2 regions of the Streptomyces sp. NPDC091282 genome follow, and region 2 is predicted to be linked to the other one. Evidence: predicted binding sites of a transcription regulator. Region 2 holds the regulator's gene; the other holds the start of a gene.
The links. The regulator HspR, encoded in region 2, represses chaperone genes until heat shock. The targets are predictions, from matches to a motif close to TTGAGNNNNNNNNNCTCAA.
Positions count from the first base shown of each region.

Region 1 (11,933 bases), on a different contig from region 2:
TCCAGGGCGGACGGCGAGGTGAACGACGTCCGGAACGCCCCGGGCAACCGGGATCTCTTCGGTACGCACCTGTTTGAACCCGGCATTCCGCAAGGTTTCCTCGAACGCGGCACAGGGCTGGGCGGACCACACGGCGAGCACCCCGCCCGGCTCCAACACCCTTGCACAGCTTGCGAGTCCGACCGGTGAGTACAGGCCCTCGTTGTCCTCGTCGACCGTCCAGCCCGGTCCGTTGTCGATGTCCAGGCACAGCGCGTCGAATGTGTCGGAAGTCTCATTGACGTACGTGACGAGATCGTCCTCGACGATCTCCGTGCGCGCGTCCGCCAACGCGCCCGCGGACAGCGGGGACAGCGGGCCGTCCCGGTGCCAGCCGACGACGGCCGGCTCCCGTTCCACCACCGTGATCCGGCCCCAGCGGGGATCCCGCGCGGCGTGCGCCAGCGAGAACCCGACGCCCAGCCCGCCGATCAGCACGGCCGGTTCGGCGCGTCCGTCCAGCGCGTCCCGGGCCGCGTCCACGAGCAGCCGCTCCGAGCGGCCGTCGGAGGTGTCCATCAGGAAGCAGCCGTTGGCGATGATCTGCAGCAGCCGGCCGTGCCTGCGCAGCACCACCTCGCCGTACGGCCCCTCGCGCCGGTCCAGGACCACGGGTGGGCCGTCGTCCGCGGAGGTCCTGTCGATGATGTCCGCCATGCCGGCCATCCTGCCCCAACGCGGCTTTGCGGCCACGCGAATTACGGGTGTCGGACGGTCGCCCGGGTGTCACTCGTTCGAGGGGCCGCCCGGCGCTTCGCGCCCGTGGGCGGCCGCGGGCGGCTCGTATGGTTCCTCGCAACGCCGCACGGTTCTTCAGAAAATCCTGTGAATCGCTCGCCGGGTGGCTTCGGTCATAGACAGCCGCTCGGGGGACGGCGAAGGCTGGCGAGGTGAGACGGAAGGAGCACCCGACCGTGGAACGGACCGCCGGGGCCGCGTCGCCGCCCGTGCCGCAGCCCGTTCCCGCGGGCGCGCCCCCACCGGTGCCCGCCGCGGAGGCCGCCGTCCTGCTGGACGGGGTGCCGCGGCAGCGCGGCCCGCTCCTCGCCCTCCCGGCGGTGGCGATCCCGCGCGCCGTCCCGGCACTGCGGCCCTGGCGGCTGCTGCCCACGCCCGCCGGCACGCCGGTCACCTTCTTCTACACGCTGCTCCTGGCCCTCACCTCGCTCTTCGCCGAGTACGCGGGCCCCGGCCTGCTGCACGCCGTCTACCAGGACTCCAGCACCGACGTCGCCCACCTGTCACGCACCCCGGTCTTCGTCCTGCTGGCCAGCGCGCTGTGGGTCGCGGGCGGCCTGCTGTCCCCGTACGCGCTCGCCTTCGTGCTCGTGCTGACCGCGCTGGAACGGCGGATCGGCGGGGCCCGGGCGATCCTCGTCTTCCTGGCGGGCCACGTGCTGGCCACCCTCGCCACCGAGGTCCCGGTGGGCCTGGCCGTCCTGGCCGGCCACCTCCCCGGCACCTCCCTGCACCGCCTCGACTACGGCATCAGCTACGGCGTGGCCGCCGGGGTCGGCGCCCTGTGCGGCCTGCTCACCCCCTGGCTGGGGCGGCCGCTGCTGGCCCTGGTCGGCTACAGCCTCGTCATGGACCTGGTCGCCTTCCAGGACCCGATGACCAACTGGGGGCACCTGATCTCGCTGTCCATCGGGACGGCCCTGTGGCCCGTGGTGCGCCGCTGGCACCGCGAACACGCGGAGTCCTTGGCGGCCGACGTCTCCGGGGCCGGGCGCGCCGCCGGTTCCTGACCGCCGGTGCCCTTGCCGGGGCGGTGCGGACTCGGCCGGCATGGACCGTGCCGCGCCACCGTGGCGTGTCGCGCGATTCCCCGCGCCCCTTCGGGGGCGCCGTGGGCCGGCGCGGAATCAGGGTGCGGCGGTCGGTGTTCTGGCGGTGTCGGCAGGTCAGCGGGCGATCGCTCACAGCGAACGCACCCCCGGGAACATTCAGTGGCTCACATGCATTGAGTCGGCATAGCTCAAGTTCAATGCCGAAGGGGAGATCATGGCTTCGACGTCCGCATCACTCACCCTCCCTGTGCTGCCGCTCGACGACGAGGTCGTGCTGCCCGGGATGGTGGTCCCGCTGGACCTCAAGGACCCCGATGTACGTGCCGCCGTGGAGGCCGCCCAGGCCGCCGCCCGCAACGAGCCCGGCAAGCCCAGGGTGCTGCTGGTCCCGCGGGTCGACGGCACCTACCCGGGCACCGGTGTGCTCGGCACCGTGGAGCAGGTCGGCCGGCTGGCCGACGGCGACCCCGGCGCGCTGATCCGCGGCCGGTACCGCGTCCGCATCGGCGCCGGCACCACCGGCCCGGGTGCCGCCCTGTGGGTCGAGGGCACCCGCGTGGAGGAGAACGTCCCGGATCCGGTGCCCGGTCACGTCACCGAACTGGTCAAGGAGTACAAGGCCCTCGCCACCGCCTGGCTGCGCAAGCGCGCCGCCTGGCAGGTCGTGGACCGGGTGCAGGCCATCGACGACGTCTCGGCGCTCGCCGACAACTCCGGCTACTCGCCGTTCCTGACCACCGACCAGAAGATCGAACTGCTGGAGACCCCCGACCCGGTGGCCCGGCTGAAGCTCGCCACCCAGCAGCTGCGCGACCACCTCGCCGAGCAGGACGTGGCCGAGACGATCGCCAAGGACGTCCAGGAGGGCGTCGACAAGCAGCAGCGCGAGTTCCTGCTGCGCCGCCAGCTCGAAGCGGTCCGCAAGGAGCTGCGCGAGCTGAACGGCGAGAACTCCAAGGATTCGGCCGAGGAGTCCGACGACTACCGCTCCCGGGTGGAGGCCGCCGACCTGCCGGAGAAGGTCCGCGAGGCCGCCCTCAAGGAGGTCGACAAGCTGGAGCGGTCCAGCGACCAGTCGCCCGAGGGCTCGTGGATCCGGACCTGGCTGGACACGGTCCTGGAACTGCCGTGGAACGAGAGGACCGAGGACGCGTACGACATCCAGGGCGCCAAGGCGGTCCTGGACGCCGAGCACGCCGGCCTGGAGGACGTGAAGGCGCGGATCACCGAGTACCTGGCGGTGCGCAAGCGCCGCAGCGACCGGGGGCTCGGGGTCATCGGCGGGCGGCGCGGCGGTGCCGTGCTGGCGCTCGTCGGCCCGCCCGGTGTCGGCAAGACCTCGCTCGGTGAGTCCGTCGCGCACGCGATGGGCCGGAAGTTCGTCCGGGTCGCCCTCGGCGGTGTCCGGGACGAGGCCGAGATCCGCGGTCACCGCCGTACCTACGTCGGCGCGCTGCCCGGCCGGATCGTCCGTGCGGTCAAGGAGGCCGGTTCGATGAACCCGGTCGTCCTGCTGGACGAGATCGACAAGGTGGGGTCCGACTTCCGGGGCGACCCGGCGGCCGCCCTGCTCGAAGTCCTCGACCCGGCGCAGAACCACACCTTCCGCGACCACTACCTGGAGGTCGAACTCGACCTCTCGGACGTCGTCTTCCTGGCCACCGCCAACGTCCTGGAGGCCATCCCGGAGGCGCTGCTCGACCGGATGGAGCTGGTCCGCCTGGACGGCTACACCGAGGACGAGAAGGTCGTCATCGCCCGGGACCACCTGCTCCCGCGCCAGCTGGAGCGGGCCGGACTCGGCACGGACGAGGTGGCCCTCGACGAGAGCGCGCTGCGCAAGCTCGCCGGGGAGTACACCCGGGAGGCGGGCGTGCGCACCCTGGAGCGGTCGATCGCCCGGCTGCTGCGCAAGGTCGCGGCCCAGCACGAACTGGGGGAGCGGGAGCTGCCGTTCACGATCACGGACGCGGACCTGCGGGGCCTGATCGGCCGTCCGCACCACGTGCCCGAGTCCGCCCAGGACCCGGCCGAGCGCCGTACGGCGGTCCCGGGCGTGGCGACCGGTCTCGCGGTCACCGGAGCGGGCGGCGACGTCCTCTTCGTGGAGGCGTCGCTGGCCGACCCGGAGACGGGCGCGGCGGGTCTGACCCTCACCGGTCAGCTGGGTGACGTGATGAAGGAGAGCGCGCAGATCGCCCTGTCCTTCCTCCGCTCGCACGGCGCCGAACTGGAACTCCCGGTCGGCGACCTGAAGGAGCGGGGCGTGCACATCCACTTCCCGGCGGGCGCGGTGCCCAAGGACGGCCCGAGCGCCGGCGTCACCATGACGACGGCCCTCGCGTCCCTCCTGTCGGGACGCCTGGTCCGCACGGACGTGGCCATGACCGGCGAGGTCTCGCTGACCGGCCGGGTGCTGCCCATCGGCGGCGTGAAGCAGAAGCTGCTCGCCGCCCAGCGCGCCGGGGTGAAGACCGTCATCATCCCCAAGCGCAACGAGGCCGACCTGGACGACGTCCCGGCGGAGGTGCTGGACAAGCTCGACGTCCACGCCGTCACCGACGTCCGGCAGGTCCTGGAGCTGGCGCTCGCGCCCGCCACGCAGGGCGCGGCGCCGGAGGTTCCGGCAGCGGCGTGACGGACGCTGCCGGAGGAGGAGGGCCCGGGTCCCCGCGAGGAGGCCCGGGCCTTCGGGCTGCCGGGCGGCGTCAGCCGTTGGCGAGCGCGACCACCCGGTCGAGGGCCCCGTTGAACTTGTCGTGGTCCCCGACGGTCGGTCCTGACGACGTGTACTGCCACGCCGTGTAGTAGGACCAGCCGGCGGGCAGCGTGCCCACGTCCGAGGCGTACCGGGCGATCCACAGGGGGTGGGCGGCGGCGAAACCGCCGTAGTTGCCGGTGCAGTCCTTCCACCAGCTGGTGGCCGTGTAGATCACGGCGTCCCGGCCGGTGCGCTTCCGGTAGGTCTTGAGGAAGTCGGAGATCCAGCTGACCATCGCGCCGGTGGACTTGCCGTAGCAGGCGGCGCCGTACGGGTTCCACTCGATGTCGAGGGCGCCGGGCAGGGTCCTGCCGTCCTTGGACCAGCCGCCGCCGTGGTCGACGAAGTAGTTCGCCTGGGCGGCGCCGCTCGTGGTGTCCGGGGTCGCGAAGTGGTACGCGCCGCGGATCATGCCCACGTCGTAGGAGCCGTCGTACTGCTGGGCGAAGTAGGGGTTCGTGTAGTACGTGCCTTCGGTCGCCTTGGTGTACGCCCATTTGACCCCGCTGTTCAGCAGGGTCGGCCAGGCGACGTTGCCCTGGTGGCCGGAGACGTCGACGCCCTCGGTCTGGGCGGCGTCGCTGCTCTTGGGCGTGCCGCCCTGGCCGTCGTGGGCCAGGACGCCCATGCCCATGTACGCCGAACCGCGCGCGGGGGCGGCCGAGTCGGCGTGGGCCGGGATCGGGGAGACCGCCGCGACCAGGAGCGCGAGCAGTCCGGTGAGGAGAGTGGGGGCGGGTCTGTGCACGGGCATGACGTGCCTCCGTGGGGTGAGGTGGGGTTCCCAGATATGCCAGAGACGGCCGGTGCGAGGGGCGCGACACGACGCGGGGTCACACGGCGTGACGCGGGCCGGTGGCGTGGGCATGCCATCTTTTTGCCTGCCGGAGACGCTACGCAGGCCGCGGACGCCGGGGAAGGGGGTCCGGCGGCTGCCGTTGGTCTACGCCTGCGGAATACTTGGCGAGCTGCGGCGACGACGGGGTTTGACGGAAACTTTCAGGACTGCGAAACCGATCAGGGGTGCTGACGTGCACGACGACGAAAAGGGCGACGGACTGCGCGCCGCCACCGGGCTGACGCCGACCGGTGCGGACCAGGAATTCCTCACCCTGGAACGCGAGTTGACCGTGCTGCTGCGCCGGGCCCGCGCCAACCAGGGAGAGATGGCCCGCGAGGTCCATCCCGACCTGGAGACCGCCGCCTACGGCCTGCTGGTCCGGCTCGACGAGTGCGGCGGCCAGCGCGCCACCGAACTGGCCGCCTACATCGGCGTCGGCAAGGCCACCATGTCCCGCCAGCTGCGGGCCCTGGAGGAGCTCGGGCTGATCACCCGCGCACCCGATCCGGCCGACGGCCGCGCCTGGCTGGTCGCCCTCACCGACGAGGGCCGGCGCCGGGTCGGCACGGTCCGCGAGGCCCGCCGCGGCCGGTACGTCAGCCAGCTCGCCCACTGGCCGCGCCGGGAGGTCGCCGAACTGGCCCGGCTGCTCCACCAGCTCAACGGTGTGATGGAGAAGTAGCCGCCGGCGCGTCAGAACTCGACGTACACCACCGTCGCGTCGTCGTGCGTCTTGCTCCGCCGCAGGAACGCCCGCTCCTGCCGGTCCGCCGCCTCCAGCTCCCGCACCCGGTCGACCAGCGCCCGCGCGCCCCGCTCGGCCACGACCTCGAAGAGGGCGGCCCAGTCGCCCTCGCGGAACTTCTCCGTCCAGCGGGTCGCCCCGTCGGTGAGGGCGGCGAGCGCGCCGACCCGGTCCCGGGGCAGGCTCCCGGTCACCGCACGGGCCGCCACCGAGGGATCGGCGGCGGCCGTGAAGAAGCCGCCCTCCTTGTTGCGGACCGTGGCGTCGGCGATCGCGTCCGAGGCCAGCGAGGAGCGCGGGAGGCGGTCGAGCCGGTCGTCCAGGACCGCGGTGACCGCGCCGTCCGGGGAGCGCAGGAGCAGCGCGGAGTCAGACAGGACGAGGTACTCCAGGGCCTGCGCGGTCCAGCGGGCCAGGACGACCGTCGCCTGGGGCGTGCGCGGGTGAGAAAGGTCACAGGTGTCACCGTGGGCGTCCGCGGTGCGCCGGATCGCCCGCCCGAGGATGTCCCGCAGTGTCAGATCTGCTGCCGAAACGGTCAGTTCGGTCAGCGCACCGCCGAGCCGCGCGGTGAACCAGGGGACGGAATGCAGACACCCGGTGCCGCCCACCGGCGGGGTGACGCCGTCCAGGACGATCAGGCAACCCCCCTGTCCCGAGGCGGGAACTCCGACACCGGCGAAGTCCTCGTTGGGGCGGTCGGGGGTGCCTGGCTCCGAAACGACTTCCGTACGCATCCGGCCAGTCTGCACGACCCCTTCACGATCTTCGCCAAAGGCTGGCAACCGTCCGGGAATTCACGCAGCACCGCAGGTCAGCCGCCTGCTTTGGGCAGGAATGGCGTACTCCGGGAAGGCGTGTCGGCGAATACTGCCAAAGCCTGACCTCCGCGTCCAACCGGCCCGCCGGAAAAGGCCCCGGCACAGTCCGGCGGAACTTGCCCGCCAACTCCCCTCCGATGTTCACTCCTTCGGGTGGCGACTGAGGCGATGCCGAACCGCCGCCCACCGGCGCTGGGAGGGTCGGGGACCTACATAACGGGTGCAGTACCGGGTACGCGCACCACTTGGCACCGACATGCCGGGGATTATGACGGAGTGCCACCCGGCCCCTTGGTACACGAGTTCAGGAGTGCGAGCACCGGTGCAGAAGACGCGGCCTCGGCGCACAGGCAAGAAGACGGCCTCCGACACGGGCGCCGTCGCTCCCGTCGGCACCGGCCGCCGCAAGCACGTCCGCACCCGGCTGATCGTGGCCGTGGCGGTGGTCGCCGCGGCGATCGCGGGAGCCGGCGCCCCGGCCCTGCTGACCGCCTCCGGGCAGCTGAGCGACTCGCAGGACCTGGTGACCCTCGCCGGGCGCACCCAGGACGCGCTGGCCCTGGCCCACTCGCTCGCCGACGAACGTGACGAGGTCACCTCCTACGTCGCGGCGGGCCGGCCCAAGTCCAAGGCGCCCTCGCAGGACCGCGGCGCGCGGGTCGACCGCCAGGTCGAGGACCTGCGGGCGGACACCGGCATCCCGGGCTGGCTGCGCACCGACCTCGACGGCATCGCGGCCGTCCGCCGGTCCGCGCTCACCGGCCGCAGCACGGCCCTGCAGGCGCACGAGGCCTACACCCGGACCATCACCGAACTCCACCGCCTCGCCGGCGAACTCGCCGAGCAGACGCCCCCGCGGGCCGGCTCCGGCGCCTACGCGCTCGCCGAGCTGGACTCGGCCGTCCAGCAGTCCGCCGCCGCCCGCGGCCTCCTGCTCGCGGCCCTGAACATCCCCAGCTCCACCCAGACCACGATCGACCCGCTCACCGGTCTGCCCGCCACCAGCACCACCACCTCCGACGCCGACCGCAAGCAGCGCGACGCCCTCACCGCGGCCGCGCAGCAGGCCAGGCTGCGCGCCGACGCCGCCCTCGCCGACTTCCGCGACACCGCGCCCGAGGCAGCGGTCGAGTCCTACGACTCCACGGTCACCGGCAACGACGTCAACAGCGCGGACAAGTACCTGGCCGCCCTCACCGACCAGCCGACCCTCTCCGACGACGACCTCGCCACCGGCACCAAGAAGCTGGACGCGGCGCTGTCCGCCCGGGTCGACCTGATGCGGGGCACCGAGTCCGCCCTCTACGACCGCCGCACCAAGGACCTCGCGGCGCTCCGCGACGACGACGTCACCGCGCTGGAGATCCGGGTCGCGGTGGTCGGCGCCCTGATGCTGGTGGCGGTGGGCATCGCCACGGCCATGGCCCGCACCCTCACCCGCCCGCTGTCCGTGCTCCGCCGCGGCTCGGCACGGCTGGCCGAGGCCGAGGACCCGCGCACCGCGGAACCGATCACCTTCACGGGCCGCAACGACGAGTTCGCCCAGGTCGTCCGCTCGGTCAACGCCCTGCACGCCCACTCCGTGGAGCTGTACGACCGCATCGCCACCCTGGAGACCGACCGCAAGCACCTGGTCGGCCAGCGCCAGAAGATGGCCGACGCCCGCGAGGAACTGCGCGCCGAGCTGACCGACGCCGGCGACCAGCTGGAGCGGCTGCGCACCAGCATCGGCGGCACCTTCGTCAACCTCGCGCTGCGCACCCTCGGCCTGGTCGAGCGGCAGCTCGCCGTCATCGAGGGCCTGGAGGAGCGCGAGCAGGACCCCGACCGGCTGGCCACCCTCTTCAAGCTCGACCACTTCGCCACCGTCATGCGCCGGCACAGCGAGAACCTGCTGGTCCTCGCGGGAACCGAGCACGTCCAGCAGCACGCGGGCCCGATCCCGCTGGTGGACGTCGTGCGCGCGGCGGTCAGCGAGATCGAGCGCTACGAGCGGGTCCGCATCTCGGCGCTGCCCCCGCACGCGCACGTGGCCGGCTTCGCCGCCGACGACCTCAGCCACCTGCTGGCCGAACTCATGGAGAACGCCTCCTCGTTCTCGCCGCCCGACGTACCCGTGGAGATCTCCGGCTGGCTGCTGGAGAGCGGCGAGGTCATGCTCTCCGTGCAGGACGAGGGCATCGGCATGACCGCCGACCGCCTGGTCCGCCTCAACGGCCGCCTCGCCGACTTCGACCCGGAGTCGCCCTACGACCAGGAGGGCGCCGACGGTCTCGGCCTCGGCCTCTACGTCGTGGCGCGCCTGGCCCACCGGCACGGCGTCCGGGTGCAGCTGCGCGAGCAGAAGCAGGGCGGGGTGGCGGCGGTCGTGGTGCTGCCCCAGCCGCTGCTGGCCGCGGCCCCCGCGACGGCGGTCCCCCCGGCCACGACGGCGCCCGGCGGCCCGCACCACTTCTCTCTCCCCGGCGCCGACGCGGAGGCCAACTCCAACGTCCTGCCGGCCCGCCCGAAGTCCGGCGACCCCCTGGTGCTGCTGGCGGAGCAGGCCGTACGCGACGCCGACGAGCACCCCGCCCACGAGCAGGCGGACGCCTCGACGGCGGCGGCCCCGGAATCGGCGGCCCGCCCGAAGGCCCCGGCCGAGACCCCCGCCGAGACGACGATGGAGCTGCTGCTCCCCGACCTGGAGGGCCCGGCGCCCGCGGCGGACCGGGAGCAGCCCCGGCCGGCCGCGGCCGAGGACCACCGGTCGCACCCCGCCGACACCGAGGCCCCGGCCCGGCCGATCCCCGCGCCCGCCGCCGGCGAGCCCGCCGTCCCGGCGGCACCCGCGGCACCCGCGGCCTGGAACGACGCCGGCGGAGCCGAGGAGCACTCCCGTCCGCTGCCCGCCCCCGGCACCGAGTCCCGCACGGACGGTGCCCCCGGCGACGGCGGCGAGGACGAGGACCAGGTCACCAGCAAGGGCCTGCCCAAGCGCACCCCCAAGATCACCGCAACCGCTCCGGCCCCCCGCCAGCGCGGTACCGGTGTCGACGCCGACGCCCTGCGCCGCAGGCTCGGCGGCTTCCGCAGCGGCGCCGACGCCGGCCGCCGGGACGTCGAGGCGGAGATCGCCGAACAGACCGGCCAGAACCAGGTGCCGCGCACCGCATCAGCCGTACCCGGATCACCCGCATCCGGTGAAGCAACGGGGGGCACAGTCGAGGAGGCAAGCAGTTGACCGCGCCCAGTACCTTCGGACTGAGCAGTGAGGCCCGTAACCTGCACTGGCTGCTGAGCAACCTGGTGGAAGAGGTGTCCGGCATCCAGTCGGTCGCCGTCGTCTCCTCGGACGGTCTGCTCCTGCTCTCCTCCGACCCCGGCCGCAACGAGGAGGCCAGGGAGGCCCGCGGGGCCGCCCGCACCGGCCCGCGCGGCTCCGCCGCCGACCTCGCCACCGTCGTCTCCGGCATCGGCAGCCTGACCATCGGCGCCGCCCGGCTGATGGACTTCGGCGGCGTCAAGCACACGATGGTCGCGATGGACGAGGGCAGCCTCTTCGTGATGTCCATCAGCGACGGCTCGCTGCTCGGCGTCCACGGCTCCGCGGAGTGCGACATGAGCGTCGTGGCGTACCACATGGCGCTGTTCGTCGGCCGCGCCGGTCACGTCCTGACCCCCGAACTCCGCAGTGAGCTGAGGAAGTCCCTGGAGGCAGACGCGACGAGGAGCGGCCGATGAGCAGCGCGCCGAAGAACCGCAGGCAGAACCTCCCGGTGCGCGGCGGCGAACGCAAGCCCGCCCGCGTCCGCCCCTACTCGCTCACCGGCGGCCGTACCCGCTTCGGCCACGTGCTCCTCGTGGAGACCTTCGTGGCCGCGCTGGAGGCCCCCGAGGAGCGCAAGGAACTGACGAACGGTTCCCTCAACACCCGGGTCATGCCGGAGATGCGGGCCATCGTCGAACTGTGCCGCCGGATGCGTACGGTGGCCGAGATCGCCGCGCTGCTGAAGATGCCGCTCGGTGTGGTCCGGGTCCTGCTCAGTGACCTCGCGGACCAGGGAAAGATCCGTGTGTACGGAACGGGGACCGGGCACGGCGTGGGCCGTCCGGACCGCGCTCTGCTGGAAAGGGTGCTGAGTGGACTACGCCGTCTCTGACGCCTCCGGCGTCGCCCCGCTCCTCGACGGGGAGGAGCAAGAGCGGTCCTGGCAGACGGACCGCAGCCGCGCCCCCATCGCCACGAAGATCGTCGTGGCGGGCGGTTTCGGCGTCGGCAAGACCACCATGGTCACCGCCGTCTCGGAGATCACGCCCCTGCAGACCGAGGCGCTGATGACCGAGGCCAGCGCGGAGACCGACGACCTCACCGCCACGCCCGGCAAGCTCACCACCACCGTGGCGATGGACTTCGGCCGCATCACGCTCGACGACGACCTGGTGCTCTACCTGTTCGGCACGCCGGGCCAGCAGCGGTTCTGGTTCATGTGGGACGACCTGGTGCGCGGCGCGATCGGGGCCGTCGTCCTCGCGGACACCCGGCGGCTGAAGGACTGCTTCCCGGCGCTGGACTACTTCGAGAGCTGCGGGCTGCCGTACGTCGTCGCGGTCAACCACTTCGACGGCAGCGAGCGCTTCGAACCCGACGACGTGCGCGAGGCATTGACGATCCCGTCGAACATACCTGTAATGATCATGGATGCCCGCCGCCGTGTCCCGGTGATCGAGACGCTGCTGTCCCTGGTCGCCCACGCGCTGGAAGAAACACCCGAGTAGGAGAACGGTCCCCGTATGCGGAAGATACTCGTCGTGGGGGCCGGACAGTCCGGCCTCCAGCTCGCCCTTGGCCTCCAGTCGCACGGCTACGAGGTCACCCTGATGTCGAACCGGACCGCGGACGAGATCCGCTCCGGCCGGGTCATGTCGACGCAGTGCATGTTCCACACGGCACTGC
Region 1 is NZ_JBIVUX010000003.1:924,843-936,775, forward strand. Features, by position in the region: gene ACIQOE_RS18130 (spermidine synthase) at 1-696, opposite strand, end outside; gene ACIQOE_RS18135 (rhomboid-like protein) at 954-1,787, shown strand; gene lon (endopeptidase La) at 2,044-4,467, shown strand; gene ACIQOE_RS18145 (lysozyme) at 4,538-5,344, opposite strand; gene ACIQOE_RS18150 (MarR family transcriptional regulator) at 5,622-6,113, shown strand; gene ACIQOE_RS18155 (hypothetical protein) at 6,125-6,913, opposite strand; gene ACIQOE_RS18160 (nitrate- and nitrite sensing domain-containing protein) at 7,320-10,220, shown strand; gene ACIQOE_RS18165 (roadblock/LC7 domain-containing protein) at 10,217-10,720, shown strand; gene ACIQOE_RS18170 (DUF742 domain-containing protein) at 10,717-11,139, shown strand; gene ACIQOE_RS18175 (ATP/GTP-binding protein) at 11,120-11,755, shown strand; gene ACIQOE_RS18180 (styrene monooxygenase/indole monooxygenase family protein) at 11,771-11,933, shown strand, end outside.
Region 1: the regulator HspR is predicted to act here: its motif matches at 2,003-2,021, upstream of lon (endopeptidase La).

Region 2 (11,933 bases):
CACGACCCGCCGGATCTCCTGGTCGCGCCCGATGACGGGGTCGAGCTTGCCGTCCCGCGCGGCGGCCGTGAAGTCGGTGCCGAACTTCTCCAGGGCCTTGTACTGGCCCTCGGGGTCGGCGTTGGTCACGCGGCGGCCGCCGCGCGTCTTCTGGAAGGCCTCCACCAGCTTCTTCGCGGTGGCGCCCTGCCGGCCGAGCACCTCGCCGGCCGCGCCGCCCTTGGCGGCGATGCCGATGAGCAGGTGTTCGGTGGAGAGGAAGTCGTCACCGAGGTCGCGGGCCCGCTCGCCCGCGTCGGCGAGGACCGCGAGCAGCTCGCGGTTGGGCTGCGGGGGCGCGACCGTGGAGCCGGTCACGCTGGGCAGGGTGGTCAGCACCCGCTCGGCGCCCTGCCGTACGACGGCCTGGTCCGCGTCCACGGCCGCGAGCAGGTCGGTGATGTTCTCGTTGTCCTGGCCCGCAAGCAGAGCCAGCAGCAGGTGGGCAGGGGTGAGGTCCGCGTGCCCCTCGGTCACGGCCCGGCTGCTGGCCGCGTTGATCGCGTCCCGGCTCCTGTTGGTCAGCTCGGCGTCCACGTTCGCGTTCTCCTCCTCGGCATCGTTCGGCTGACTCAGCCAACGTACACAAAGTTGAGTCTATTCCACTCAAGGTGGAGACGGGAGTCCTTCCGGGAACCGGGTTCGCCGGGTTCGGGGACGGGCGGCCCGGAGCGCCGGAAGGGCGGGGGCGCGACGGTACGGCGGCCGGAAGACGCCGGCGGGGCCGGCCGGCGGCCGGAAGGGGAAGAAAGAGGGGCGCCGGGGCCGCGGTGACACCGAAGGCGAGGGGCGAGGGGCGGGATCGAGCCGCCGAGCCGGGGCGGCCACCCCGTTCTGCGGGCGGTCCAGCGACGGAATTCAGCCACCGTGGACCTTGGCCGAAACCAGCCGATAAACAGAAATGTCCCCCGAAAACTGCAGCGGCGTCACCGTGTTCAGGTCACGGTGACGCCGCTGCGGGGGGAAGCACCTGAGCGATCTTTTACGACGGGGGAATCGCGTCAGGCACTGCGGGGGGTGGCCGAGATGGTCCTCACGTCCGGGACGTCCGGCTCAGCCAGCCGGTGGTCCCGTTGGTCCAGGTTCACAAAGATCATTCCGTACCGGACGGCACACCGCACGGGCTGTGGCGCGCCCCGCGGCTTGCGCAGGCACCGGTAGGCCCGTACGTCCTCGTCCTCGTCGCGCGTCACGACGACCGGCTCTCCGAACACGGTCACCATCAGCGAGTCACCGCTGTGGGGGATGGCGGTGACCAGGTCGATGAAGTGCCAGCCGGAGCGGTAGGCGGTGGCCATCTCGCGGCGGAAGGATCGGTCGTCCGGTGGGGTGGTCACGTCAGCTCCCGGTTCCTTCCACGGTGTCCACGGCGACACTCGGCCAGCTGGTGTTGGCCTGAACATCACCCTTCGCTCCGGAAACACCACTCCACGCAACGAGGGCCGCGACGACGGAGCAGGTCGCGACAAGCACCGAGCGAAGCAATTTCCCGCGCATGTTCGACTTCGTCCTCACTTGAAGTTCCTGCTTCCCCGTCTTGTACGACGATGGCTCATTCGGGCACGTCATGGCCACACAATCAATGCATCATGTTCCTGCATGTTCAGGACCCTGGGGGGTGGAGATTTGATAACGAATCAGACAAAGGAGACGCATCCCCACGCTGTGACAGAACTGTGTGAGGACGGTGCCCGTGTCTACTCCACAGCTCTGCGCGCGGGACGCGTCGCGCGCGCAGAGGCGGAGACAGCCCCTTGCCTGATGGAGTTCGCCCTGCTCCACCCGGATCCGGACGACCCCGACTGGCTGCGTCCGGTGCCCCCCGCGGTGGCGCTGGCGCGACGGCTCGGCCCTCTCGAACGCGAGATCTCCGACCGCCGGCGGCTCTCCACCGAGCTGGCCGAGTCGTTCGAGCCCTTCATGATGCTCGGCACACAGGTCGCGGCGAGCAGTGACTCGATCGCCGTGCTGGAGGGCGGCGAACGGATCAACGCGGCGCTCAACCTGGCCACGGCCCAGTGCCAGAAAGAGGTGCTGAGCGTCCATCCGAGCGAGCGGATCTCCGAGCGCAACGTGCTGCTCGGGATGGAGCGCGACCGGCCGCTCGTCGAGCGCGGGGTCCGGATCCGCACCCTGTACCAGCACACAGCGCGGCACAGCCCGGAGAAGCTGGCCTACGCCGCCTTCCTCGCCGACGGCAAGGCGGAGTACCGCACGATCGACGAGGTCGTGGAACGCCTGATCATCTGTGACGAGACGGTCGCCTTCATCCCCATCCGGGACGACCAGCAGGTCGCGCTCGAAGTGCGCCACCCGGGCCTGGTCCGCTACCTGATCAAGGTCTTCGAGTTCATGTGGTCCCGCGCGGTCCCGCTGAACATCGACGGGCCCTACGAAGCGGCGCCCGACGGCATCACGGAGATCCAGCACTCCATCGCGAAGCTGCTCGTGGAGGGCCACGTGGACGAGGCCATCGCCCGCAGGCTCGGGATGAACGTCCGCACCTGCCGCGCCCACATCGCCAAGCTGGCCCAGGCGCTCGGCAGCGGCAGCCGTGCCCAACTCGGCTACCTGATAGCGCAGTCGGGGATCCTGGACAGCGACAGCACGCCTCCGGCGCCGGAGGCCGGCCGTTGACCCCGAGCGCGCCGGGAGCCGCCCGGCCCGGCCGCCTCAGCGCACGCTCGGGGATTCCTGGTCGGGAAGGCTGACGGCGGGCGGTGCCGTGCCCGTCTCGCCCGGTGGCCGGTCCAGGCCCACCTGGGCTATGCGCACGCCCAGTTGGGTGCGGCTGGCCGCGCCGAGCGTCTCCGAGAGGCGGGCGATGTGGGCGCGGCAGGTGCGGACGCTGATGCCGAGGCGTTCGGCGATCACCGCGTCCTGGTGGCCCTCGGCGAGCAGCGCCGCGATGGACTGCTCGCGGTGCGAGATGCCCTCGATGCCGGTGTCGGGGAGCGGGGCGGTGAGGGGGATCGCGAGGCGCCACAGGCGCTCGAAGACGGTGACGAAGTACTCGACGAGGGCGGGGTGGCGCAGTTCCAGGGCCATCGTGCGGTCGGCGTTGGCGGGGATGAAGGCGACCGTGCGGTCGAAGAGGATGAGGCGGTCGATGACCTCGTCGAGCGTCCGGGCCTCCACCGCGTCGCCCATCAGCTCCAGGTAGTTGAGCAGACCCTGGCCGTGCCGGGCGACATGGGTGTACAGGTCCCGCATCCGAACGCCGCGGCCGCGCAGGGCGACCGCCCGGTGCAGTCCCTCGGTCAGCTCCGACTCCCGGCGGATGCCGCCCGGCTGGACGGTCAGCACCTCACTGGTGCAGGCCTCCGTCGCCTCGTCCATGGCCGCCTGGATCCGTGACAGCCCGTCCAGGACCCGGATCGCCGCCGTGCCCTCCGCGGAGGCCGAGGCGGCCTGCAACTGCCGTCCCAGACCGGCGTACCACTCGAAGGCGGAGACCGCCGAGCCCACCCGCCGCTGGCTGTCGGTGACCTCGTCGTGGACCCCGCGCAGCAGCCGGATCATGACCTCCTGCGGGGAGGTCGGCACCAGCCAGTCCATGTCGTCGGGGTCGGGGTGCAGCAGTGCCAGCTCCAGCAGGCACGGCACCGCGTCGGCGTCCGTGCGCGGTACCCGGCCCCGGCGCACGGCCCGGGAGTACACGCGGTCCCCGGCGGCGCACAGTCGGTCGGCACCATGTGGATGCTTGTCCGTCCCGTGCCCGGCCATCGGCCATTCCACCCCCGGTTTGCTGCCTCTTCCGCAGCGCAACTATGAGCGGTCAGGACCGGGTCCGCAACACGGCTCCCCTCGCACCGGGCGTCGCAATACCCTGGTACGTCCCCTATCTCCCGGCCTCCGCGGGCCGCTCCGCACCAGGATGACGGCGGTCGCGGCGGGGCCGCGCGGGCATCGCGGGCAGCGCCTGCCAGAGGTGGTCGCCGGGCCCTCGCAGGGGCCCGGTCAGGCCTTCCCCGCCGGATGCCGGGGCCCCGCAACTCGCGTGCGGGGGTGGGGCGTTGCCGAAGGGCCGCCTCGGGGCTCCTCCACGACGGACGGCGGTCGTGGAGGGCCCGGCGTCTTTGTGCGCCCCGCCGGGGGCTACTTGAGGCCGGCCTCGGCGCAGGCCGTCTTGTAGGCGGCGGTGCAGATCTGCGAGATCTTGTAGATGCCGTCGGCGACGACGGTGTCCTTGATCTTGCTCTTCGTCACGGCGCTGACCTGCACCAGCTGGGCCGGAATGTCCTTGTTGGTCGGGCTGTCGACCTGGTCCTGGGTGAGCGCGTCGAACTGGATGTCCTTGCCCTGCACCTTGTAGACGGCCATCTCGGCGGCGGCCTCGGCCTCGTTCGGGTAGGGCTTGTAGACGGTCATGTACTGCTCGCCGATGAGGATCCGCTGAATGGCGTCGAGGTCGGCGTCCTGGCCGGTGACCGGCGGCAGGTTGGTGATGCCGGCCGCCTTGAGGGACTTGATGATCTCGCCCGCCATGGCGTCGTTGGCGGAGTAGACGGCGGCCACGTTGTCCTTGCCGATCGCGTTGATGGCCTTGGTGACCTCCTTGCCGGCGGTCGGCGGGTCCCAGTCCTTGGTGTCGAAGGAGGCGCCGGAGGGGATGTCCACCTTGCCCGACAGCTCGGACATCGCACCCGTCTTGAACTGCTTGGCGTTCGGGTCCGTCGGCGAGCCGTTGACCATGATGACCTTGTCGGAGGTGTCGGCGTCCGGTCCGAGCCCCTCCAGCAGCGTGCGGGCCTGCACCTCGCCCACCAGTTCGTTGTCGAAGGAGACGTAGGCGTCGATCGGGCCCTCGGCGAGGCGGTCGTAGGCGATGACCGGGATGCCCGCGGCCTTGGCCTTCTTCACCTCGCCCCTGATGGCGTGCGAGTCGACCGAGTCCAGGATGATCACGTCGACCTTGTCGTCGATCATCTTCTGCATCTGCTCGGACTGCTTGGAGGCGATCGACCCGGCGTTGGCGTACGCGATCCGCCCCTGCTTGTTGGTCAGCTCGGCGATCTTCGCCTTCATGATCGGGTAGTCGAAGTTCTGGTACCGGGTGTTGATGATGTCCGGCATCAGCACACCCACGGTGATGTCGTTGCCCTTGGTCGGGCTCGCGGTGGTCGACGATCCCGACGCGTTGAGCACGCCGCAGCCGGCGAGCGAGAGGGTCATCGTGGACGCGGCCACAAACATGGCTATACGACGCATTCGGGGGCTCACTTCAGGTGCGTTCCGGACTTGGGACTGCTTGCGACCCAGATGTCTGAAAAGACAACGCGTAGGCCGTACCCGGCGTCAAGCGGAACCACTTAACGAGTGCGCAACACTACGCTCCGCTGCGACTGTGAAGGGGATGCGGAATCGCCTGCAAACACCCTTTACGGACCCTCCATCCAAAGGGAGTTCATGGGAAGGCAAAGATCAGTACAACCAACTCCTTTCCTCATGAGTCGACAACGGCAACGGCCATCTCCGTCATAACGGAAACGACCAGAGGATCGAATGAAGCCAGCCAGACGCACCGCGGCCGGCGCCGTGGTGCTCGCCACCGCCGGCACCCTGCTCGGCGGCGCCGTCGCGCCCGCCACGGCGGCCACGACGACCTGCACCGCACCCGTCTACCAACGGCAGTTGTTCGCGAACACCACGTTCAAGGGCGCCCCGAGGAAGACCGGCTGCGACTCCACGATCAGCGAGAGCTGGAGCGGCGCCCCCGCCTCCGGCCTGCCACGGGACAACTTCGGCGTCCGCTGGACGGTGACCCGCGACTTCGGCTCCGGCGGCCCGTTCACCCTCGCCGCCTCCGGACTCGACGGCATCCGGGTGTACCTCGACGGCGTGCGCAGGATCGACCTGTGGAAGAACACGGCCTCGACGGTGAGCAGGACCGTCGCCGTCACCGTTCCCAGGGGCCGGCACACCCTGCGGATCGACTACGTCAACTGGACCGGCGCCGCCAAGGTCAAGTTCGCCTACACGCCCCGCACTTCGGCGACCGTCGACAAGACCGCGCCGCTCACGCCGAGCGGAACGTCCCTCTCGTACGACAAGGCCACCGGCCGGGCGAGGCTCACCTGGTCGAAGAACCGGGAGCTGGACCTCGCCGGGTACCGGGTCTACCGGCGGCTCAAGGGCGGCTCCTTCGGCAGCAAGCCCCTGGCCACGACCGCGTCCACCACGTACACCGACACCCCGCCGAGGACCGGCGCCGTCTACTACTACGAGGTCCGCGCCCACGACAGGGCCGGCAACCGGTCCGCCGGCACCGCCGACCTGGGCGTCACGACCCCCGACAGGACGCCGCCCGCCGCGCCGTTCGTCGAGATGGACAGCTGCCCGGCCGACCGGCCCCACCCCGGCCCCGAGCTCGTCACGACCGCCGAGAACGCGGCGGACATCGCGCTGTACGAGCTGCAGCGGCGAAACCCCGTCAGCGGCGCCTGGAGCACCGTGTACACGGGGACCAAGGGCGCGATCTGCGACACCGGGCAGCCGGCCGACGGCAGCAAGGTGACCTACCGGGGCCGGGCCCGCGACGCCGCCGGGAACTGGTCCGCGTACTCGGCCGCCGCCACCTTCACCACCAGCGACCGGACGCCTCCCGCGGCCGTGTCCGCCGTCCGGACGGAGTACCGCTCCGGCGTGCCCCACCTGGTGTGGTCCCCGGTCGACGGCGCCGCCTCCTACCAGGTCCTCCAGTACGACCCGGCGACCGGCGGCTGGCTCGACGCGCTGCCCGGCAGCGGCACCGCCGTCCGCACCACCAAGGCCACCGACGTCGTCCCGCTCCAGCGGCTCGCGGTCGCCGACGGCTACCGGTACGCGGTGCGTTCGGTGGACGCGGCGGGCAACGCGGCCGCCCCGGCACAGGTCACGCTGACGATGGCGGACCGCCCGGAGGCCGTGCCCTCCTTCCGGACCACCGCGCACCGGTTCGACGAGGGCGTGATGGTCGAGTGGAGCAGCGCCGATCCGTGGACCTTCGGCGAGGACCGGCCCCTGCTCACCTACCGGGTCGTGCGCACCGACCGGGCGACCGGCGTCAGCAGCACGGTGGCCGGGTGCAAGCCGGACGACGCGCGGGACCTGCCGCTGACGGACCCGCACACCTACTGGACCTGGACCGGCGACGACGCCCCGGCGTACGCCGGGGACCGGCAGATCAACGGCTCCTGCTGGGACGTCTCCGGCGCCTCCGAGACGGCGTACGACTACACGGTCGTGACGGTCGACCCGTACGGTCACGCGTCGCGGCCCGGTCCGGCCGCCACGGCGACCACGCCGGACACCGTGCGCCCGGCTCCGGTGGAGAACCTGACGGCCGAAACCGTGCCGCTGGGCGTCCGCCTGACCTGGACGCCGCCCGCCGACGACGACGTCACCGAGTACTACGTGTGGCAGGGCACGACCGACCCGGAGACCGGCGGGACGGTCTGGACGAAGAACTGCTGGACCTCGAACTCCTCGCAGACCGGGATCATCTGCCCGACCGTGCCGGACGGCGCCACCCACGTCTACCGCGTGGCCGCCGCGGACGGTTTCCACCTGTACGAGAACGAGGGCCCCGACTTCTTCCGCACCACGACCGTCGAGGTCGCCCTGCCGGACACCCGGCCGCCCGGCTGGACCACGGCCACCGTCCGCGCGGACCGTTACCCGGAGCTGCACGTCGGCTGCTCGGAGAGCTCCGGCTGCCTCGGCGACTGCGCCCGGTTCGCCGCCTACCGCGTGGAGCGCTGGGACCCGGCCGCAGGGGCCTACGTCACCCTGTCCGAGGGCCCGACGGGCACCGCCTCGTTCTTCATGGACACCACCGTGTCCGGGGACGAACTGGGCCTGCACTACTACCGGGTCGTCCGCCTGGACGCCTCCGGCGCCGAGGCGTCGGTCACCGAGGCTGCCTACGGCATCTGGGACTACTGACCGCATGGCGAAGGGGCCCGAAGGACATGTCCTTCGGGCCCCTTCGCACGCGTACCGACGGTCCTGCCGCTAGTCCTTGGCCTTCTTCGGCCGCCACACCACCAGCGCGCTGGTCTGCTGGACCTCCTGGTACGGGACCAGGTCACGGCGGTACGAGGCGTGCACCGCCGCTTCGCGCTGGCGCATCGCGGCCGCGGCGCCGTCCAGGGCCGCTTCCATCTCGGCCATGCGGGCCTGGAGCGCGGCGACCTGGTTCTCCAGTTCGATGATGCGCTTGATGCCGGCCAGGTTGATGCCCTCGTCCTGCGACAACGCCTGCACCTGACGGAGCAGTTCGATGTCGCGGGCCGAGTAGCGGCGGCCCCGCCCGGCCGTGCGGTCCGGGGAGACCAGGCCCAGGCGGTCGTACTGGCGCAGCGTCTGCGGGTGCAGTCCGGAGAGCTGGGCCGCCACCGAGATGACGTAGACCGGGGTCTCCTCGGTCAGTTCATACGGATTGCGTCGACGGCCGTCCATCTCTGTCATGCTCCCTTCGCGGCCTCGAACAGCTCGGCCCGCGGGTCCTCACCCGCGGTCGCCTCGCGATACGCCTCCAGCGCGTCACGAGCATTCCCCGACAGGTCCTTCGGGACACTCACCTCGACGGTGACCAGAAGGTCGCCGCGGGTGCCGTCCTTGCGGACCGCGCCCTTGCCGCGGGCGCGCATGGTGCGGCCGTTGGGCGTGCCCGGAGGCAGCTTCAGGGTGACCGGCGGTCCGCCCAGGGTCGGGACCCTGACCTCGCCGCCGAGCGCCGCCTCGGTGAAGGTCACCGGCACGGTCACCGTGAGGTTGTCCTCCTTGCGGCCGAACACTGGGTGGGTGTCGACGTGGACCATGACGTACAGGTCACCGGCCGGGCCACCGCGTTCGCCGGGTGCGCCCTTGCCGCGCAGGCGGATGCGCTGGCCGTCCGTCACCCCGGCGGGGATGCGGACCTGCATGGTCCGGGACGACTTGGCGCGGCCGCTGCCCTTGCAGTCCGGGCAGGGGTTCTCCGCGATGAGGCCGCGGCCCTTGCAGTCGGGGCAGGGATCGGTGAGCGAGAAGCCGCCGCCGGATCCCCGCGCCACCTGGCCGGTGCCGACGCAGGTCGGGCACACACGGGGTGTGCCGTTCACGTCGCCGGTGCCCGAACAGGCCTTGCAGGGTGCCTGCGAGGACATCCGCAGCGGGACCGTGGCGCCCTCGATGGCCTCCGTGAAGCTGAGCGTGACCTCGGACTCGATGTCCTGGCCGCGCCGGGGCTGGGTCCGTGCGCCCGCGCCGCCGCCCCGGTTGAACAGGCCCCCCAGGACGTCGCTGAAGCCGCCGCCGCCACCGCCGAAGCCGCCGCCTCCGGCCTGGGCGCCGCCTCCGAAGAGGTCGCCCAGGTCGAAGTTGAAGTTGCCGCCGCCCGCGCCCGGCCCCGGGCGGAAGCCGCCGTTGCCGAAGAGGGCGCGTGCCTCGTCGTACTCCTTGCGCTTCTTGGTGTCACCGAGCACGTCGTTCGCCTCGGAGATCTCCTTGAAGCGCTCCTCGGCCTTGGCGTTGCCCTTGTTGGCGTCCGGGTGGAACTCGCGGGCGAGCTTCCGGTACGCCTTCTTGATCTCGGCCTCGGTGGCGTCCTTGGGGACGCCGAGGACCTTGTAGTAGTCCTTCTCGATGAAGTCCTTGGTGCTCATCCCCGACGCCCCTCCTTCCGCTCGGTACCTATGACGTCAGCCCTCCTCAGGGCCGTTGTCCTTCTCGTCGCCGGCCGCCGGGGCCTCGTCGGCCCCCTCGGCCTTGGCCGCGGTCGCCCCCGGCTGCGGTTCGGCGACCGCCACCCGCGCGGGGCGGATGGTGCGCTCGCCGATGCGATACCCGGGCTGCAGGATCGCCACGCACGTCGTCTCGGTGACGTCCGGCGCGTAGCTGTGCATCAGCGCCTCGTGGATCGTCGGGTCGAAGGGCTCGCCCTCCTTGCCGAACTGCTGCAGGCCCATCTTCGCCGCGACCGTCTCCAGCGACTCGGCCACCGACTTGAAACCGCCGACCAGTTCGCCGTGTTCCCGCGCGCGGCCGATGTCGTCGAGCGTCGGCAGGAGTTCGGTCAGGAGGTTCGCGATGGCGATCTCCCGGACCGTGATCCGGTCGCGCTCCACCCGGCGGCGGTAGTTCTGGTACTCGGCCTGCAGGCGCTGGAGGTCCCCGGTGCGCTCGCCGAGGGCGGTGCGGACCTGGTCCAGCTGCGCCGTCAGACCGGCCAGCTCGCTTGCGTTTGCGTCCCCGGCCGGGGCCGCCCCCTGTGCGGGGGCGGCCTTCGGCTCGGCGTCGTCGGAGGTGGCGCCGGAGGGGACGTCGGGCTTCTCCTCGAAGCCCGGGGTCTCCTCCGTCACGCGGCACCGTCCTTGCGCTCGTCGTCGACGATCTCGGCGTCCACCACGTCGTCCGTGTCCGCGGCGTCACCGGCGGGCGCGCCGCCGGCGGCGGCACCCGAGGCCTGGGCGTCGGCGTACATGGCCTGGCCCAGCTTCTGGGAGACGGCCGCGACCTTCTCGGTGGCGGTGCGGATCTCCGCGGTGTCCTCGCCCTTGAGCGTCTCCTTCAGCTCGGCGATCGCACCCTCGACCTCGGTCTTGATCTCGCCCGGGACCTTGTCCTCGTTGTCCTTGAGGAACTTCTCGGTCTGGTAGACGAGCTGCTCGCCCTGGTTGCGGGTCTCGGCGGCCTCGCGGCGGCGGTGGTCCTCCTCCGCGTACTGCTCGGCCTCCTGGCGCATGCGGTCGACCTCGTCCTTCGGCAGCGAGGAGCCGCCGGTGACGGTCATCTTCTGCTCCTTGCCCGTGCCCAGGTCCTTCGCGGTCACGTGCATGATGCCGTTGGCGTCGATGTCGAAGGCGACCTCGATCTGCGGGACACCGCGCGGGGCCGGCGGCAGACCGGTCAGCTCGAACATGCCGAGCTTCTTGTTGTACGCCGCGATCTCGCGCTCGCCCTGGTAGACCTGGATCTGCACGGAGGGCTGGTTGTCCTCGGCGGTGGTGAAGATCTCGGACCGCTTGGTCGGGATCGTCGTGTTCCGCTCGATGAGCTTGGTCATGATGCCGCCCTTGGTCTCGATGCCGAGGGACAGCGGGGTCACGTCGAGGAGCAGGACGTCCTTGACCTCACCCTTGAGGACACCGGCCTGCAGGGCGGCGCCGATGGCGACGACCTCGTCCGGGTTGACGCCCTTGTTGGCGTCCTTGCCGCCGGTCAGCTCCTTGACGAGCTCGGCCACGGCGGGCATACGGGTGGAGCCGCCGACGAGGACGACGTGGTCGATCTCGCCGAGCTGGATGCCGGCGTCCTTGATCACGTTGTGGAACGGCGTCTTGCAGCGCTCCAGCAGGTCCGCGGTCAGCTGCTGGAACTGGGCGCGCGTGAGCTTCTCGTCCAGGTGCAGCGGGCCCTCGGCGGACGCCGTGATGTAGGGGAGGTTGATCGAGGTCTCGGTGGACGAGGACAGCTCGATCTTGGCCTTCTCGGCGGCCTCGCGCAGGCGCTGGAGGGCCATCTTGTCCTTGCCGAGGTCCACGCCGTGGCCGGCCGCGAACTGCTTGACCAGGTAGTCGACGACGCGCTGGTCCCAGTCGTCGCCGCCGAGGTGGTTGTCGCCGTTGGTGGCCTTCACCTCGACGACGCCGTCACCGATCTCCAGGAGGGACACGTCGAAGGTGCCGCCGCCGAGGTCGAAGACGAGGATCGTCTGGTCGTCCTTGTCGAGGCCGTAGGCGAGCGCGGCCGCCGTGGGCTCGTTCACGATGCGCAGGACGTTCAGGCCCGCGATCTCGCCGGCCTCCTTCGTCGCCTGGCGCTCGGAGTCGTTGAAGTAGGCCGGGACGGTGATGACCGCGTCGGTCACCTTCTCGCCCAGGTAGGCCTCCGCGTCCCGCTTCAGCTTCTGCAGGATGAAGGCGGAGATC
Region 2 is NZ_JBIVUX010000005.1:601,284-613,216, reverse strand. Features, by position in the region: gene clpB (ATP-dependent chaperone ClpB) at 1-576, opposite strand, end outside; gene ACIQOE_RS26155 ((2Fe-2S)-binding protein) at 1,041-1,337, opposite strand; gene ACIQOE_RS26150 (helix-turn-helix transcriptional regulator) at 1,639-2,676, shown strand; gene ACIQOE_RS26145 (LuxR C-terminal-related transcriptional regulator) at 2,713-3,765, opposite strand; gene ACIQOE_RS26140 (substrate-binding domain-containing protein) at 4,138-5,250, opposite strand; gene ACIQOE_RS26135 (PA14 domain-containing protein) at 5,545-7,965, shown strand; gene ACIQOE_RS26130 (heat shock protein transcriptional repressor HspR) at 8,035-8,481, opposite strand; gene dnaJ (molecular chaperone DnaJ) at 8,487-9,668, opposite strand; gene grpE (nucleotide exchange factor GrpE) at 9,705-10,364, opposite strand; gene dnaK (molecular chaperone DnaK) at 10,361-11,933, opposite strand, start outside.